2 regions of the Caballeronia sp. EK genome follow, and region 1 is predicted to be linked to the other one. Evidence: riboswitches for the same ligand, from Rfam matches in the RefSeq annotation. Region 1 holds a riboswitch; the other holds the start of a gene.
The links. A riboswitch is a leader RNA that binds a small molecule or an ion and turns the genes downstream of it on or off. The one in region 1 is predicted to bind manganese.
Positions count from the first base shown of each region.

Region 2: linked by a shared signal. The riboswitch ahead of mntP (manganese efflux pump MntP) and the one ahead of IAG25_RS33665 (sodium:calcium antiporter) in region 1 are both predicted to bind manganese.

Region 1 is NZ_JACSUE010000016.1:74,032-82,366, reverse strand. It holds gene IAG25_RS33675 (MBL fold metallo-hydrolase) at 1-155, shown strand, start outside; gene IAG25_RS33670 (ABC transporter substrate-binding protein) at 162-1,757, opposite strand; yybP-ykoY riboswitch at 1,943-2,118, shown strand; gene IAG25_RS33665 (sodium:calcium antiporter) at 2,207-3,217, shown strand; gene IAG25_RS33660 (hypothetical protein) at 3,247-3,486, opposite strand; gene IAG25_RS33655 (tetratricopeptide repeat protein) at 3,476-5,770, shown strand; gene IAG25_RS33650 (ATP-grasp domain-containing protein) at 5,913-7,190, opposite strand; gene IAG25_RS33645 (hypothetical protein) at 7,254-8,237, opposite strand; gene IAG25_RS33640 (WbqC family protein) at 8,234-8,335, opposite strand, start outside.
Region 2 is NZ_JACSUE010000014.1:56,662-64,996, reverse strand. It holds gene IAG25_RS32000 (membrane-bound PQQ-dependent dehydrogenase, glucose/quinate/shikimate family) at 1-781, shown strand, start outside; gene IAG25_RS41675 (hypothetical protein) at 823-957, opposite strand; gene IAG25_RS31995 (outer membrane protein assembly factor BamB family protein) at 1,090-2,790, shown strand; gene IAG25_RS31990 (hypothetical protein) at 2,867-3,355, shown strand; gene IAG25_RS31985 (ester cyclase) at 3,352-3,798, opposite strand; yybP-ykoY riboswitch at 3,918-4,084, shown strand; gene mntP (manganese efflux pump MntP) at 4,093-4,662, shown strand; gene IAG25_RS31975 (DUF6632 domain-containing protein) at 4,628-5,056, opposite strand; gene alr (alanine racemase) at 5,230-6,333, shown strand; gene IAG25_RS31965 (MerR family transcriptional regulator) at 6,389-7,417, shown strand; gene IAG25_RS31960 (D-alanyl-D-alanine carboxypeptidase/D-alanyl-D-alanine-endopeptidase) at 7,422-8,335, opposite strand, start outside.

The DNA of each region.
Region 1 (8,335 bases):
ATATCGTGCCGATCATGTTCAAGCGCAAGCTCGACATTCATCAGATGACATTCGCGCTCGGCGAAGCGCTCGCGCATCTGAACCTGCTCTGGCTCGATGGAACGTTGAAGCGTCAGACCGGCGATGATGGCGTGATCCGGTTCACGCCGGCCTGACATTATTTATTGCACCGAAACGCCGCCGAAGTTCACGCGCCCGAACGGGCTCACGTTATAGCCGCTGACATTCGCACGCGTGAGCGCGGCGGCGGTCGGATAGACGAGCGGAATCCACAGCGCCTGATCGTGGATGATCTTCTGCGCATCGACATACGCCTTCGTGCGCTGCGCGACATCGGCTGTCGATTTGCCGTCGGCGATGAGTTTGTCGAGCTGGCTGTCGCAATAGCGCGCGAAGTTGATGCCCGACTTCACCGCGTTGCAACTGAAGAGCGGCGACATGTAGTTGTCCGGGTCGCCGTTATCGCCGGCCCAGCCCATGAACAGCATGTCGTGCTGACCTTGTTTCGCTTCCTTGATCAGTTCGCCCCACTCGATCACTTTCACCTGCGCCTTCACGCCGATCTTCGCGAGGTCGGCTTGCAGCAGTTCGGCGCCGGCTTTCGGATTCGGATTCAGCACGCTGCCGTTCGGGCGCACCCAGATCGTCGTATCGAAACCGTTCGGGAAGCCCGCGTCGGCGAGCAGCTTCTTCGCATCGGCGGATGAATACTTGTACGCCGTGACGTTCTTGTCGTAGCTCCACGTATTCGGCGGATACGGATTCACCGCGGGCGTGGCCGTGTTGTCGAACACGGTCTTCATGTACGTCGTGCGATCGAAAGCCATGTTGATCGCCTGACGCACCTTCGGATTATCGAGCGGCTTCTTCTGCGTATTGAGCGCGACGAACGCCGTCATGAACGCGGGCGCCTCGCTTACTTTCAGCGACTTGTCCTTCTTCGCGTCGAGCACATCCTGCGGCTTCGGCGACAGCGCGATCTGGCATTCGCCCGCCTTGATCTTCTGCGCGCGCACGGACGCATCCGGCGTGATCGCGTAGATCAGGCGATCGATCTTCGGTTTCGAACCCCAGTACGCCGGATTGACGTCGTAGCGGATCACGGAATCCTTCGTATAGCTTTTCAGCACGAACGGCCCGGTGCCGATGGGCTTGCTATTCAGATCGTTTTGCTGGTTCGCCTTCAGCAGTTTGTCGGCGTACTCGGACGAGTAGATCGAGGCGAATCCCATCGTGAGGATCGGCACGAAGGTCGCGTTCGGCTCGTTGAGCTCGAATTTCACGGTGTGGTCATCGACTTTCGATACGGCCTTGATGAGCTTCACGAGGCCCATCGACTGCGCGTGCGGAAAGCCGCTCGCGCCCGCGACCTTGTGCCAGGGATTGCTGTCCGACAGCATGCGCTCGAATGTGAAGACGACGTCGTCGGCGGTGAGCGCTCGCGTGGGCTTGAAGTAGTCGGTCGTCTGAAACTGAACGTTCGGACGCAGATGGAAGGTGTAGGTCAGGCCGTCGCTGCTCACGTCCCACTTTTCCGCGAGCGAGGGCGCGACCTTCTTCGCGGCTTCGTCGTAGGAGACGAGCGTATTGAAGATGACATCCGCCGACGCATTGGTCGTCACGAGCGAATTGAATTGCACGACGTCGAAGCCATCCGGGCTCGATTCGGTGCAGACGGTGAGCGGCTTGGACAGCGCAAGCATCGGCGTGGCGAAGCATGCCACCGCGGCGGCTGCGGCAAATAATTTCAGGCGCATGAGATCTCCCGATCTTCATTTTTGTTCGTGGATGAGCATGGCGCGCACGCAGCAAGCGACGCGCCCGGCGCGGCTAGATTAGCGAATGCATCGTGTGCCGACAACGATTCGATCGGCATACGCATATTCATGACATTTCTCTGGCGCGCATGCGCGGCTTGCCCAAACCGGGCGCAGCAGGCTAAACTTGCGCCGTCTTTGGGGAGTAGCCTTCCTTCGTGAGCGAAGGAGAACGCGTCAACATCCTCGGCTCTGCTGCCGTGGCGCGTTCGACCGGAACGGTTTGGCGAGACCATCGATGCGCTATGTCGTTCTTGGTCGGACGGCGCGTGGCGCATCGTGGTTCGCTTGACGTCCGGCCGTGGAATCATCGTGTCCCCACAACTACAACATCCCTGTCTCTCGCGCACGCTTGCGCGCCTATCGCATGTTTCGATGCGAGGTGCCGCATGACGATGCTTTTCCTCGAACTCGCGTTGATGCTCGCGATCATTCTGGTCGCCTCGGAGCTTTTCACGAATGCGCTCGAACATCTCGGCGAACGGCTCGGCATTTCCGAAGGCGTGACCGGATCGCTATTCGCGGCGGTCGGCACGGCGTTGCCTGAGACGACGGTGCCTATCATTGCATTGCTCGGCGGTACATCGAGCCGTGCGGTCAATGAAGAGATCGGCGTCGGCGCGATTCTCGGCGCGCCGCTCATGCTCGCGACGCTTTCCACTTGCCTGATGACGGTCGCGATTCTCAAGTCGCGCGGCTTGCGTGGACGGATCACGCCGGAGCGCAGCGGCTTCACGCGCGATCTCAACTTCTTCCTGTGCGCGTTCCTGATCGCGTGCGCCGCGATGTTCGTGCCGCATCATGCGTGGGAGGTGCGTGCGCTGTTTGCGGCCGGGCTGGTCGGAGTCTATGTCGTCTATGTGATTTCGACGTTCAGGGCTTCGGCGAAGCTCGTCGAGGGCGGGCATGGAACGGAAGCGCCAGAGGCGTTGTTCGTGTCGCGTCTCGGTTTGAAGACGTCGCTCGGCACGATCATGCTGCAGTTTCTCGTCGGTATCGTGTTGCTCGTCGGCGGCGCGAAGGGATTCATTCACGGCGTCGAGGGCGTGTCTCACGCGCTGGGGATTTCGGCGCTGTTGCTGTCGCTCATCATCATTCCGATCGCCACGGAATTGCCCGAGAAAGTGAACAGCATCATGTGGGCGCGCAGAGGGAAGGACACGCTCGCGTTCGGCAACATCACCGGAGCGATGGTGTTTCAAGGGACGTTGCTGCCGGGAATCGGCATCATGTTGACGCCGTGGGAGCCGCGGGTCGAAGTGCTGACCGGCGTGCTGATCACGCTCGCGGCGGCGGCGTGGTTGCGGTTCAACGCGAAAGACAATGGCGTCGTGCTGTGGGCGCTGCTCGGGAACGGCGTGCTGTACGCGGCGTATCTCGCGTTGACGCTCGGGCGCTGAGAAATAAGAAATGCCCGCCGAAGCGGGCATCAAGAGCGAAGCAGCGCGCCGGACATCGGCGCGTTGTTCTTGTTGTTCTTGGAAGTGTTATCGGCGCGAGCGCGAAGAACTTTAGACACGCGCTGCATTATCTCTTCCGTCACGCCCAGGAGCGCGTCATTGCCGAAACTGGGGCAATTTTCCGCCTCATCTCCATGCTTTGAATGTGGGCCGCCGATCGGATAATCGCCCGATACAGTGAGGTAACCCAGGCAAACCATGAACAGCATCGATCTGCCGAGCGCGGAAGCCGCGACTCCCGACCAGCAATTCCAGCAGGATATCGCCGTCATTCTGGAAGCCGCGCGACAGCATCAGAAGAACGGCGAATTCGACGACGCGGAAAAGCTCTATCAGATGATCCTGGAAGCCGCGCCCGGACAGCCCGACACGAGCTTTCAACTCGGGACGCTTTACATCGAGACGGGACGGCCGTCGAAGGCACTGCCGCCTCTGGAAGCCTGCATCGGCTCGATGCCGCAGAACGTGCATTACTGGTTCGCCTACATCAACGCGCTGATTCAGGACAAGCAGGACAAGGCGGCATGGATCGCGTTCGAAATCGGTCAGAAACACGGCTTGAGCGGACCCATGGCCGAACTGCTGATTCAACGGATGACGGGATCGGCCATTTCCCCACCCGTGCCGGCCGTGCAACCGGCCATCGTCCCGGAATCGAAACCGAAGAAGTCCGCGATGAAGGGCGTGCGCCGTCCTTCGTCGCAGGATATCGCGCGCTTCACGGCGGCTTTCAACAAGGGCGATTTCAAGGACGCGGCCAGAATCGCGCGCATGCTGACGCAGCGTTATGCGCTGGACGGCGCGAGCTGGCGTTGCTTCGGCGTTGCACTCAATCGCGACGGTCAACATGGCGAGTCGGTCGCGCCTCTGAAAAAGGCGATCAAACTGATTCCCGAAGATATGCAGACTCGCGTGCTGCTCGCCGATACGCTCGTCGTGCTGCATCGGCACGCCGAGGCGGAAATCGAATGCCGGTCGATCATCGAAGCGCGGCCGGATCTGGCGGAAGCACACCGTCTTCTGGGCATCGCGCTGGCGGGCACCGGCCGCTTCGACGATGCCGCCGTGTCGTGCCGCCGTGCGATCGAACTCGCGCCCACTGCGCCCGCGACGCACGGCACGCTCGGCATGCTGATGCTCGAAGCAGGCAAGATGACCGAAGCGGCCGAGTCTCTGCGTCATGCAGTCGAACTCAATCCCGACGACGTCGCGTCTCACAGCAATCTTCTGTTCAGCCTGGTTCACCGCGTCGATATCGATCAGGCGACGCTCTTCATGGAACATCGCAAGTTCGCGGAGCGCCATGAGGGATCGATCGCCAGAATGCAACTGAGCGAGCATATCGATCGATCGCCGGACAAGAAGCTACGCATCGGTTTCGTGTCGGGCGACCTCTTCAATCACGCAGTCACGTCTTACGTGCTTCCCGTGTTGAAGAGCCTGGCCGAGACCCCGAGCCTGGAGATCTGGATCTACCAGAATCACACCATGGAGGATGGACACACGGAGCGCCTGCGAAGCTATGCGACGCAGTGGCGCCGCGTCGCCAGATTGTCCGATGATCAGCTCGCGCAGACCATTCGGGCCGACGGTATCGACATACTCGTCGATCTGTCGGGTCATACCGGCCGCCACCGCCTGCTGACCTTCGTGCGCAAGCCCGCGCCCGTGCAGGCGACCTGGATCGGCTATCCGGCGACGACCGGCCTCGTGGCAATGGATTATTGGCTCGGCGACCGCTTCGCCGCGCCTGTCGAGATGGCCTCCGCGCAATTCACCGAGAAGATCGTGCATTTGCCGGCTACGGCGCCGTTCACGCCCGCGGAGAATAGCCCGCCCATCAACATTCTGCCGGCGATGCATAACGGCTTTGTCACGTTCGGCAGCTTCAATCGCGTCAACAAGCTGCGCCCCGAGGTCATCGCGCTGTGGGCGAAAGTGATGCATGCCGTGCCTGGCTCGAAGATGCTCATCGGCGCCATGCGCAGAGGCGGCGACCAGGACGACGAAGCGCAGTTGACCGAGTGGTTCGGCGACGCTGGCATTTCGAAGGATCGGTTGACGTTCCGGCAACGGTCGACGATGGCGGTGTATTTGCAGCAGCATCATCAAGTCGATCTGTGTTTGGATGCGTTTCCGTACTCGGCTTCGACCACCACGCTCAATGCCCTCTGGATGGGCGTCCCGACTTTGACGATGGCCGGACGGTCTCCCGTTAGCCGGGCCGCGATGGGTTGGCTTTGTCAGGTGGGTCTGGACGATTTCGTCGCGCGCGACCAGGATGATTTCGTCCGCCTGGCGGTGTCTGTCGCAGCCGATCTTCCCGCGCTCAACGAGACCCGTCTGAACTTGCGGGATCGCTGCGGCAAGTCGGCTGCATTCAGACCGGAGGTCGTCGCCGAGGGCGTTTCGCGCGCATTCAGGATCATGTGGACGCGGTGGTGCCAGGGGCAACCTGCCGCGCATATCGACGATATCGTCGTCGATGCCTGAAGCGGGGCTCATAGAAAACGCGCCGTTGTGGCGCGTTTTTTTTCGCTCGACTCCGAATGCAAAAAGACTCGGCCGGGAATCCCGGCCGAGTCTTTTTTTCAGACGCTGAAACCGGCTCGCCTTACGGCGGCTGCGCAGGATTTCATCTCATCAGGAAGTCGACGGCATCCACATCGAGCACCGGGACCGCGCACGCTTTCGCCACCGCCAGCCGCTCGGGAAAATGGTTATCGATGAAGATCGAGCCAGGCGTCACATAGCTTGCCTTCGATTCGTCGTCGCGAAGCACGACGATGCGATCGAATATCGCGATGTCGATGCGCGCGCTGGCAAGCGTCTGCCCGACATCGTAGCGATGGCGCGTAAGCAGGACGATCTTCTTGCCCGCGGCAATCGACTGATAGAGAAACGCCATCGTTTGCGCAACGGCGAATCCGTCGATGATCAAGGTTTCGTCGAGATCGACGTACACGGTGTCGTATTCGCAGTCCAGTCGCGCGCGGGTGACGATGCAGCGTTCCACCAGCGCGACGTGAGGATTCGGCAGCGTCAGAAGATCGCGCTCCATGTAGTCCTGCACGGCCATGAGCGGCAGATTGATGCCTTTCGCTCGCTGCGCGACCATCGTTCCGGCGACGCGGCAGGACACTTCCAGAAGTTTCCATTGACCGCGCGCATCGGCCTTGATCTGAAAAAACCACGGACCGCGCATGCGAACGCGCGCATTGATCTCGCCCGCGATTCCGGCAATCTCCGGCGATGGCTCGATATGCCGCGAGCGCATCGCAATGCCGCCGCGCGTGCGCTCGCGCGTGCGAGGGCCGGTCCAGAGCAGACGGCCGCGGCGATCGGTGAAGCAGTCCACGGTCAGCTCTTCGCCGGGCAGATATTCGACGAGCACAGGCTCGCTCACCGCATCGAGCGCGAGTTGCGCCTCTTCGCGCGAGCGTACGAGCGTCACGCCTTGCGCGCCCTGGCCGAGATCCGGCTTGACGATGGCCGGCCACTCGGTCACTTCGTCGGGCGTGGCGAAAACTTTCGGCGCCCACGTCGTATCGGCGAAATGCGCGTAGGTGAGACTCTTGCGGCGCGTGAGGGCGGTGCTGTGGGCGTCGCCATTCACGATATAGGCGTTCCAGCGGTCCGTGCGCGCGGCCAGATATTCGATCACGGTATCGTGCGTCGCGAATACGACGTCGATGCCCAATTGGTCGATCAGCGTCGCGAATACGTCATCGAAGCGCGGGTCGCGAATATTTGGGAGATCGCCGAAGTAGCGTTCGAAAGCAAAGCGTCCGTGGTCGTCGACGCTCGATGCGCCGTACAGCTCGACGTGCACGGAATGTCGCAACGCTTGATGAATCTCGATGGCGTTCTCCGCGCCGCAGGGAAACACCAGAACCTTGATCTTTTTAGTCATGCTGACTGCGTTTCGTGAATGAGTTGTCGAGTCGCGGCTGGCTTCGCGCCGTCCGAGCGCATGTCATGCGAGTCGATCGAGCACGTGCGTCACGACCGGTTCGAGGTCCCTGGGCGTGAGTCGCTGATCGCAGGGAAGGAACAGCGCGGACGCGGGAATGCTGCGCTCGAAATCCGGCGCATCCTGCGATTGCGCGACATCGGGCCAGTACGTGGGCGTATAGATGCGCTGTCGTCGTAGTTCGTCGCGCAGTTCGGCGTGCTCGCCGAAAAGCGGGTAGCAGAGCGGAACCGCTCTGTCGGGGTCGAAGTGGAACGCGAAGCGATTGTGCGGCCGCAGCCGTTCGTGCAAGTACGTGAAATTGGCGATTCGCCGCGTCCGCACGGAATCGTAATCGACACTCGCGAGCATGCGCTGGGTCAACGCCGACATTCGCGCAGGCTCCTGATGCCGGAGACTTTCCTCGGCGGCCGCATACGCGGCATAGCCTGCTTCCGCATCTTCCGCGATGCGGCGCAGCAGATGGTCGCAGCGTCGAATCGAGCTCTCGTCGATGGTTTCGGGCGGTTCCACGCGCGCGTGCGTCACCAGATAGCCGCCGTCCGGCACGCCGACGAACTTGCGCGGCGAGTAGATCGTCGCCAGGCAGTCGCGGTGTGGAGCAAACAACGCCTGGGCGTTGTCGATGACGACGCTCTCGCGAGGAAAGCGACGAAGCACATCATCGACCTGATCGTCGCAAAGGCCGAAGTAATTCACATAGAGAAGCACTTCGCCCTGTCGAAGATCGACGGACGGTACCCGCATGTTTCGATCGATCGCATACCGCCTGATCGGAATGCCCGACTTGGCGAGCGGCTCCGTCATTGCGTCGCAGATGTACCAGGGCAGCCACACTGCCGTGGGACGCACGGCGCGCAGCAGCGCAAGAAACGCCGCGCGCGCCGACTGAAAATGCAACACGTCTTCATGGAGCGACGGTCGGGCGGGCGAAAGTTCCAGCTCGAAGTATCCGCCCATCGCGCGTGACGACAGGACCGCGCTCATCGGCTCGGCTCCGTCGAAAGCATGGCCCTGACGCGATCCGGACTGTTGAACATCAGCACATCGAGAATCGATAAACCGGGACGGAAGGCGTGCTCGAA
Region 2 (8,335 bases), on a different contig from region 1:
CCACAGCGCACCGACGCAGGCGGTCTCCGCGCTCAACTTCAATCCGCCGCACGTGAAGGAAGCGGACATGTGGGGCACGACGCCGTTCGATCAGCTCTGGTGCCGCATCAAGTTCAGGAGTCTGCGCTACGACGGGCCGTTTACGCCGCCATCGGAGCAGGGAACGCTGGTGTTTCCCGGCAATTTCGGCGTGTTCGACTGGGGCGGAATTTCGGTCGATCCGGTTCGGCAAATTCTCATCGCGAATCCGGATTACATGGCGTTCACGTCGAAACTGATTCCGCGCGAGAAGCTGCAGGAAGGCGCGACGAGCACGAGCGAGACGAGCGGCATCAAGCAGGCGCGCGGCACGCCGTTTGCCTATGAGATCAGTGCGTTTCTATCGCCGCTCGGGATTCCGTGTCAGGCGCCGCCGTGGGGCTACATGGCGGGCGTCGATCTGCGCACGAACAAGATCGCGTGGATGCACAAGAACGGCACGATCATCGACAGCGCGCCGCTGCCGATTCCGATGCCGCTCGGTGTGCCGAGCCTCGGTGGGACGATCGTGACGGCGGGCGGCGTCGCGTTCCTGACGGGCACGCTCGACCGGTACGTCCGCGCCTACGACGTGCGCGACGGGAAGAAGCTGTGGGAAGCGCGCCTGCCGGCAGGCGGTCAGGCGACGCCGATGAGCTATGCCGATGCGAGCGGCAAGCAGTATCTGCTCGTGACGGCGGGCGGTCACGGTTCGCTCGGCACGAAGGCAGGCGACTACGTGATCGCCTACACGCTGCAATGAGCAATGAAGAAGGCGCGGGAATATTCTCCCGCGCCTGCGCGTTACGAACGACGGTAGGCTTCGGCCATCAGCGCGCTGACCTTGGCGCGTGCGACGAGCGCGTCGCGCGTGGCGGCGCGGAGCTTGGCGGCGATGAAGGAAACGAGGGCGATCGGGGTAGCGGCGATGATTCCCATGGTGGACTCCGTACTAGGGGTAACTATCTAGGTAATAACCCTAGATTAGCACATTGTGACGCATTGCAACAAATTCTTTGCGCGTGAAGTGGATCGCCGTGGCGTTGTGTCTCACCGTAGAGGAGCATGCAGATGAACACGCGGTTCCTGACTTTGGCCGCCGCAGCCGGCGTTGCGCTTGTTGTAGCGATCGTCGGTGCGTGCAGCGGCGGCGGTTCCAGCGGCGATACCACGGCTGCGGCAACCGGCGGCAGCGCGCCTGCTGCGGCGTCGAGTCCGTCGAGCGCGTCCAGTCCGTCGGGCGCATCGGCGCCTGCTGCCGCGTCTCCGATGGACGTCGCCACCTGGCACAACGACATCGCCCGCACTGGGCAACAACTCGCGGAAACCGTCCTCACGCCCGCGAACGTCAATTCGGCCAGCTTCGGCAAGCTCGCGACCTTCCCCGTCGACGGCGCCGTCGATGCCCAGCCGCTCTTTCTCGCAGGCGTCCCGATTGCGGGCGGCACGCACAACGTCGTGTATGTCGCGACGGAAAACGCCAGCGTGTACGCCTTCGACGCCGACACTGGCAGCGTGCTCTGGAAAGTCTCGACGCTTGGCAACGGCGAGTCGCCCAGCGACGACCACAAGTGCACGCAGATCACGCCGACCATCGGCGTCACAGCGACGCCGGTCATCGACCGTTCGCGCGGACCGAATGGCGCGATGTATGTCGTCGGCATGTCGAAGGACGCGTCGGGCGGCTATCACCAGCGCATCCACGCGCTCGACATCGCGACAGGCGCCGAACTCTTCAATGGCCCGACCGAAATTCGCGCGACCTATCCGGGCAACGGCGCGGGCAGTCAGAACGGCACGCTCACATTCGATCCGGGTCAGTACGCGGAGCGCGCGTCGTTGCTCCTGCTCAACGGCGTCGTGTACACCGCGTGGACCTCGCACTGCGACTTCATGCCGTACACCGGCTGGGTCATGGGCTACGACGCGAACACACTGCAGCAGGCGAGCGTGCTGAACGTCACGCCGAACGGCCAGATGGGCTCGATCTGGATGAGCGGCGCGGGCCTCGCATCGGACGGCGAAGCGATCTATTTCCTCGATGCCAACGGCACCTTCGACCCGACGCAAAACGCGCAGGAAATGCCGATCAACGGCAATTTCGGCAATGGCTTTTTGAGGCTGAACACGTCGCCGCTCAGGGTGCAGGATTATTTCGAGCCCTCGAACACGGTGCAGGAATCGAATCAGGACGAGGATCTGGGCTCGGGCGGCGCGATGGTTCTGCCCGATTTCGCCGATGCGAGCGGCACGGTCCGCCATCTCGCGATCGGCGCGGGCAAGAACGCGACCATATACGTCGTGAACCGTCTTTCGATGGGCAAGTTCGATTCGAATGCGGATCACATCTATCAGGAGCTCGTCGGCCAGATTCGCGGGCCGATGTTCGGCGCGCCCGCATATTTCAACAACTCGGTCTATTTCGGCGCGGTTGGCGACAGCATCAGGGCTTTCTCGGTGACGAACGCCGTGCTTTCGGGAACGCCGACGAGCCAGACATCGAACGCGTTCGCCTTTCCGGGCGCGACGCCGAGCATTTCGGCGAACGGCACGGCCAACGGCATCCTGTGGGCGGCGCAGAACGGCACGACGGCCGCCCTGCGCGCGTACGACGCGACCAATCTCGGCCGACAGCTCTACAGCAGCAACGATGCGGGCGCGCGTGACCAGTTCGGTCAGGGCAACAAGTTCATCACGCCGATGATCGCGAACGGCAAGGTGTATGTCGGCACGAGAAACGCTGTCGCCGTGTTCGGGTTATTGCCGAAATAAGGAGAGATCGCGCGCCGGAATCACGATGCGTTATATTCTTGTCGATATAACGAATTGCATCGGGTTACGGGGCATCATGGCGACTCCATCTATCGACGCACCGGGCCGCGAACTGGCCGACGGCGGCTACGGCGCGACCATCATCACCGTGAAGGCGGCGCGCGACCACGAGCGGGCCGAATCGATACGCGATCTCGTCGATGCGCATCGGCGTTTGCAGGGCAGCGTGCTGCGTTTTCTTTCGCTTTTCGACGACGCACGCACGAACGCTGTCCTTGACGCGCGTGAGCCGCTCGAAGTGCTCGTCGGCATGCTGGAGAAGAAGGCGCGCGCGGCGGGATTCGCGCGCATGCGCGAGTTGTGCGCGGCGGCGCAAGAGGCGCGGGTCGCGGCGAGGCAGCGCGAATGGCTTTTCTTCGATTCGTTCGGCACGGATGTGCCCGCACTGCGCGCCGCGGCGAGCGCGCTGGAGCGGCTCGACGCGACGCTCGTCGGATTGTGCGTGGAGCATGTCCTGCGCGCGAACGCGATGCCCGGCGCGAAGACGCGAATCCGGCGCGGCTAGACCGGCGGATTGACTCTCGGCGGCACGGCGTCGAGTTGCCGGAACACGCTGAGCCAGTCTTCGAGATGCCAGGTTTTCGACACGAGTCCGTCGCGCAGTTCGTGAAACGAATGAATCGCGAAGCGGATCGGCTTCTCGGTCGCGGCGATGCCCAGCAACGGCCCGGATTGCGTGCCGCTCACTTCGGCGCGCACGCCTACGCGATCGTCCTGCACCAGCATATCGAGAATCTCGATGTGCATGTCGGGCAGCGCGTTGGCGAGATCTTCGAAGATGGGGATCATCTGATCCGGGCCGGGCTTCTGTCCGGGCGGCTCGGGAATGTACTGCCAGTCGGGCGTGACGGCCTGCCGCAAGAGCGCGACATCCTTCGTGGAAAACGCGCGATAGAGACGCTCGACCGTTTCGCGCGCGGCCGATTGAGTCAGGTGAGCTGCCGGCATGGTGCCTCCTTCACGGTGCTGTCTGCACGAGGTGGGAACGGCGGCATTGCCCGCTCACTGTACCTCAACGCATCTCATAAACGCAGGAACGGTCATTAAGCCGTGTTAAGCTTTCGGTTCTTCGCTGGGGAGTAGCCGGCTTTTCCGCAATGGAAAGGCGCTCATGTCAACACGCTCGGTCGTTCGGACCGTGGCATGAGCAACCATCACAGGTTGGCAAGACCATCGACAGAACTCGCGACCGGTCGGGCGCGCGTTCTGTCGTTCCATCTTGCCCGACCAGAGCGCTACCCGATGAATCTCGCTTCCACAATATTCCTTGCCTTCGCCATGTCCACCGACGCATTCGCCGCCGCGGTCGGCAAGGGCGCAACCCTGCACAAGCCGCGCATCGCGGAAGCGTTGAAGACCGGCGTGATCTTCGGCGTGATCGAGGCGCTGACGCCGCTCGTCGGCTGGGCGCTCGGCAAGGCGGCCGCGCAATACGTGACGGCCTGGGATCACTGGATCGCGTTCGGCCTGCTGTTCGTGCTCGGCGCGCGCATGATCCGCGAGGGCTTCAGCGAAGCGCCCCACGACGAGGAAAAGCCCAACTCGCATTCGTTCTGGGTGCTCGCGCTCACCGGTTTTGCGACCAGCATCGACGCGATGGCGGTCGGCGCGGGCCTCGCATTCATCGATGTCGATATCTTCTCGACCGCCGCGACCATCGGCTTCGCGACCATGCTGATGGTGACGATCGGCGTGATGGTCGGGCGGCTCGTCGGCGCGACGATCGGCAAGCGGGCGGAAATCGTCGGCGGGCTGATTCTGATCGGCGTCGGCAGCGTCATTCTGGCCGAGCATCTCGGCTATCTGAGCTGAGCCTGCGCGCCTTGTCGCCGCGCGGCGTGAAGACGGCGAGCGCGGCGGCGACGATGAAAAGCGCGGGCACATCGCCCGCCAGATGACCGAGATGACCCGCGCCGCCGAACGATTGCACGGCCATGATCGCGCCATGCACGACGCTCGACCAGACCGTGAACCAGATGAGGCTCAGATGCCGCATCGGCGCGCGCGACGCGATCAGCAGGAACACGCCGAGCGTCGCATAGATGCCGACGATCATCAGCGCATATTCGGAGCGGCCTTCGTGGGCGCTTTCCCACGCCCATCCCGAAGGCCAGAGCAGCATCAGCGGAAAGACGCCGAACAACGCGATCAGCCCGACGATGACGAGCACGATGCGCAGACAAGCGAGACGGCGGGCGTCGTTCATGGCGAAATCCTCGGCGGCGCGACATGAGCGCACGATACCGCGAAGCGCGCCCGGACGGCGTTGCGGTGGGCAGGCGTATTCACCAAAAAACGGCGTAAATAAAATAACAACGACTGCCATTTGGCCGATACGATTCATCTATTCACTGCCTTCGAACTTTTGTCCAGCACGTCATGCCACGTCCGATTTCCGCGCGCATTCATCTCGACGCCGTTCGTCAGAACCTCCAACTCGTCAAACGCCTAGCGCCGTCGTCGCGCGTCTGGTCTGTGATCAAGGCGAATGCCTATGGTCACGGCATCGAGCGCATCTATCCGGCGCTCGCGGAAGCGGACGGCATCGCGCTGCTCGACCTCGACGAAGCCGTGCGCGTGCGTGAACTCGGCTGGGAAAAGCCAATCCTGCTGCTCGAAGGCATTTTTGAGCCTGCGGACGTCGAGACGGCGGATCGTCATCGCCTCACGGTGACGGTGCATTGCGACGAACAACTCGCGCTGCTGAAAGCGTCGCGGCCGCGCGAACGCATCGACATCCAGTTGAAGATGAACTCGGGCATGAACCGTCTCGGCTTTCGGCCGGGCGAGTTCGAGGCCGCCTGGGAACGTGCGTCGGGCATCGCAGCGGTCGGCTCGATCGGCCTCATGAGCCACTTCGCGAACGCGGACGACGGCGCGATCGACTGGCAAACCGACGAATTCGATGTCGCCACGCGCAACCTTCCCGGCACGCGCTCGCTGTCGAATTCGGCGGCGGTGCTGTGGCATCCGCGCGCGCATCGCGACTGGGTGCGGCCCGGCACGATCCTCTACGGCGCATCGCCGACGGGCCGCGCGCGCGACATCGAAAGCTTCCCGTTGCACGCAGCGATGACGCTCGAAAGCCGCATCATCGGCGTGCAGACGCTCGCGCCGAACGAGACGATCGGCTATGGCCGCACTTTCACGGCGGATCGCGCGATGCGAATCGGCGTGGTGGCATGCGGCTACGCGGACGGCTATCCGCGCCACGCGCCGACCGGCACGCCCGTGATGATCGACGGCGTGCGCACGCGCATCGTCGGACGCGTGTCGATGGACATGCTCACCGTCGATCTGACGCCGTGCCCGGCGGCGGGCATCGGCTCGTCGGTGGAGCTGTGGGGCGAGCACGTCAGGGTGGACGAAGTGGCCGAGCCGTCCGGCACGATCGGCTACGAGCTGATATGCGCGCTCGCGCGGCGCGTGCCGGTGAGCGTCGATGCGGGCGTGACGAGCGAGCCGGAAGCACATTCCGCTTGACCCTCACGTAGCGTAAGGTTCTAGCCTCTTTCGTGCGCACTGAACGGAGGCTCGCATGCTGTTGAAAACAGGAGAACTGGCGAAGAAGAGCGGACTGACCGTCCGCACGCTGCATCACTACGACGCCATTGGCCTGCTCACACCTTCAGCGCGCGCCGATAACGGCTACCGCCTGTACAACCGCGACGACATCGCCCGGCTTCACCGGATCCAGGCGTTGCGCGGTTTCGGCCTTTCGCTTGCCGACATCGGCGCTTATCTCTCCCAGCCCGACACGCCTCTTGCCGAACTCATCGCGCGGCAGATCGTCATGCTCGATCATCAGATCGAGAAGGCGGCGCGTTTGCGCGACCGCCTGGGAAATCTGCGCGGCATGCTGATCGACGGCAAGGAGCCCGAGCTGGCCGACTGGCTCAATACGCTGGAGTTGATGACGATGTTCGACCGCTACTTTTCGCCCGAAGAACTCGATCGCCTGCCTATGTACCGCAACACGCACACGCAGTCATCCGAATGGACGGCGCTCATCGCCGATGCGCGTGCGCTAATGGACGCGGGCGTGCCGGCCGACGACGCGCGTGCCCGCGCGCTCGCCGACCGCTGGATGACGCTGCTAGCGCGCGATACGAACGACGATCCGCGCCTGCTTTCAAAGCTGAACCGTATGCACGACAACGAACCGTCGATGCAGGCGAGCATCGGCATATCGCCCGAATTGCGGGACTATGTGATCCGCGCTTTCTCGGTGACGAAGATCGCGATCTACGAGCGCTATCTGTCGCCGGCGGAGTTCCGCTTCCTGCGCGAGAACTACGGCAGGCACGCGATGGCGTGGCCGGAGTTGATGGCCGATGTCCGCGATGCGATCGATGAGGGCACGACGCCCGATTCGCCGCGTGCGCAGGATCTGGCGCGACGCTGGATGGCGCTCTTTCGCAGCTACGCGGGCGACGATCGCGCGACGCACGCGAAGATCCGGCATGCGTTGCAAAACGAGCCGGAGCTGACCAGGGGATCGTGGACGAACGAGGCGTTGCTCGGCTTCATGCGCGACGCGATGAGGCGTCTCGAAAGCACCGAGTAATGCCTCAATACCGCGCCCAGACGATGCCGAGTATCGTCGCTTCGTCGTCGAACACTTCGAGCGTGTCGGTCAGCGCCTGAACCGGTCCGGCGTGGTTGACGAAGAGCGCATAGGCGAGGCGCCGCCCGCTCTTCGCGTCCATGTAACCCGCCATGTTCATCGCGACCATCTGGCCGTTGGTCACGGTCGCGCCGCTTTTCACCCTGATGTGCTCCTTGCCGACGACATCCCGGCCGATGGCCGCGAGCGAGCCATCGATGCCCAGAATCGACAACGCGTCGCGATACACCGGATAGATCGGCAGGCGGCTCATCACGGTGAGCAGCGTCGCGGTCGTGCGCGCGCTCGCACGGCTGTCGGGCGAGCCGCTGCCGTTCGTCGGAAAGTCGAAGCCCGCGCCGTCGATCCCGAGCGTGCCCGTCAGATACCGGCGCTCGGTGACGAGCGCGGCATCGACCGTGCGCGCGCCTTGCGCCAGACCTTGATACATCAGGCTCAGATTGGCGCCGGTGTTCAGGCTTACCTTGAGTATCAGCTTGGCGATTTCGGAGTAGGGCAGCGAGGTGAAGCTCGCCACCTGCGTCGCGCTCGAATAGCTTTGCGCCGATGGCAGCCTGCTTCGGTCATTCGGCTGAACGGCGGGCGTCGAGACGCTGACGCCCGCGCGCGTCAATGCGTCGATGAAGGCGGTGCGCGCGAACGACGGCGGATCTTCCACACGCAGGTTGCTCACATACAGATTGTTGCCGACGAGCGGCGAGGTGTAGCCCATCGGGATCGTCGCGGGCGTGGCGAGGCTCGCCGCGCCCGAGATCGTGCCGTGACAGCCGGGCGCGGCGAGACAACTGAGCGGTCCATCGTCGAGCGCATCGCCCGAGGTGACGATGTCCGCCGCGCTATTGGCCGCCGTCGTGAGCG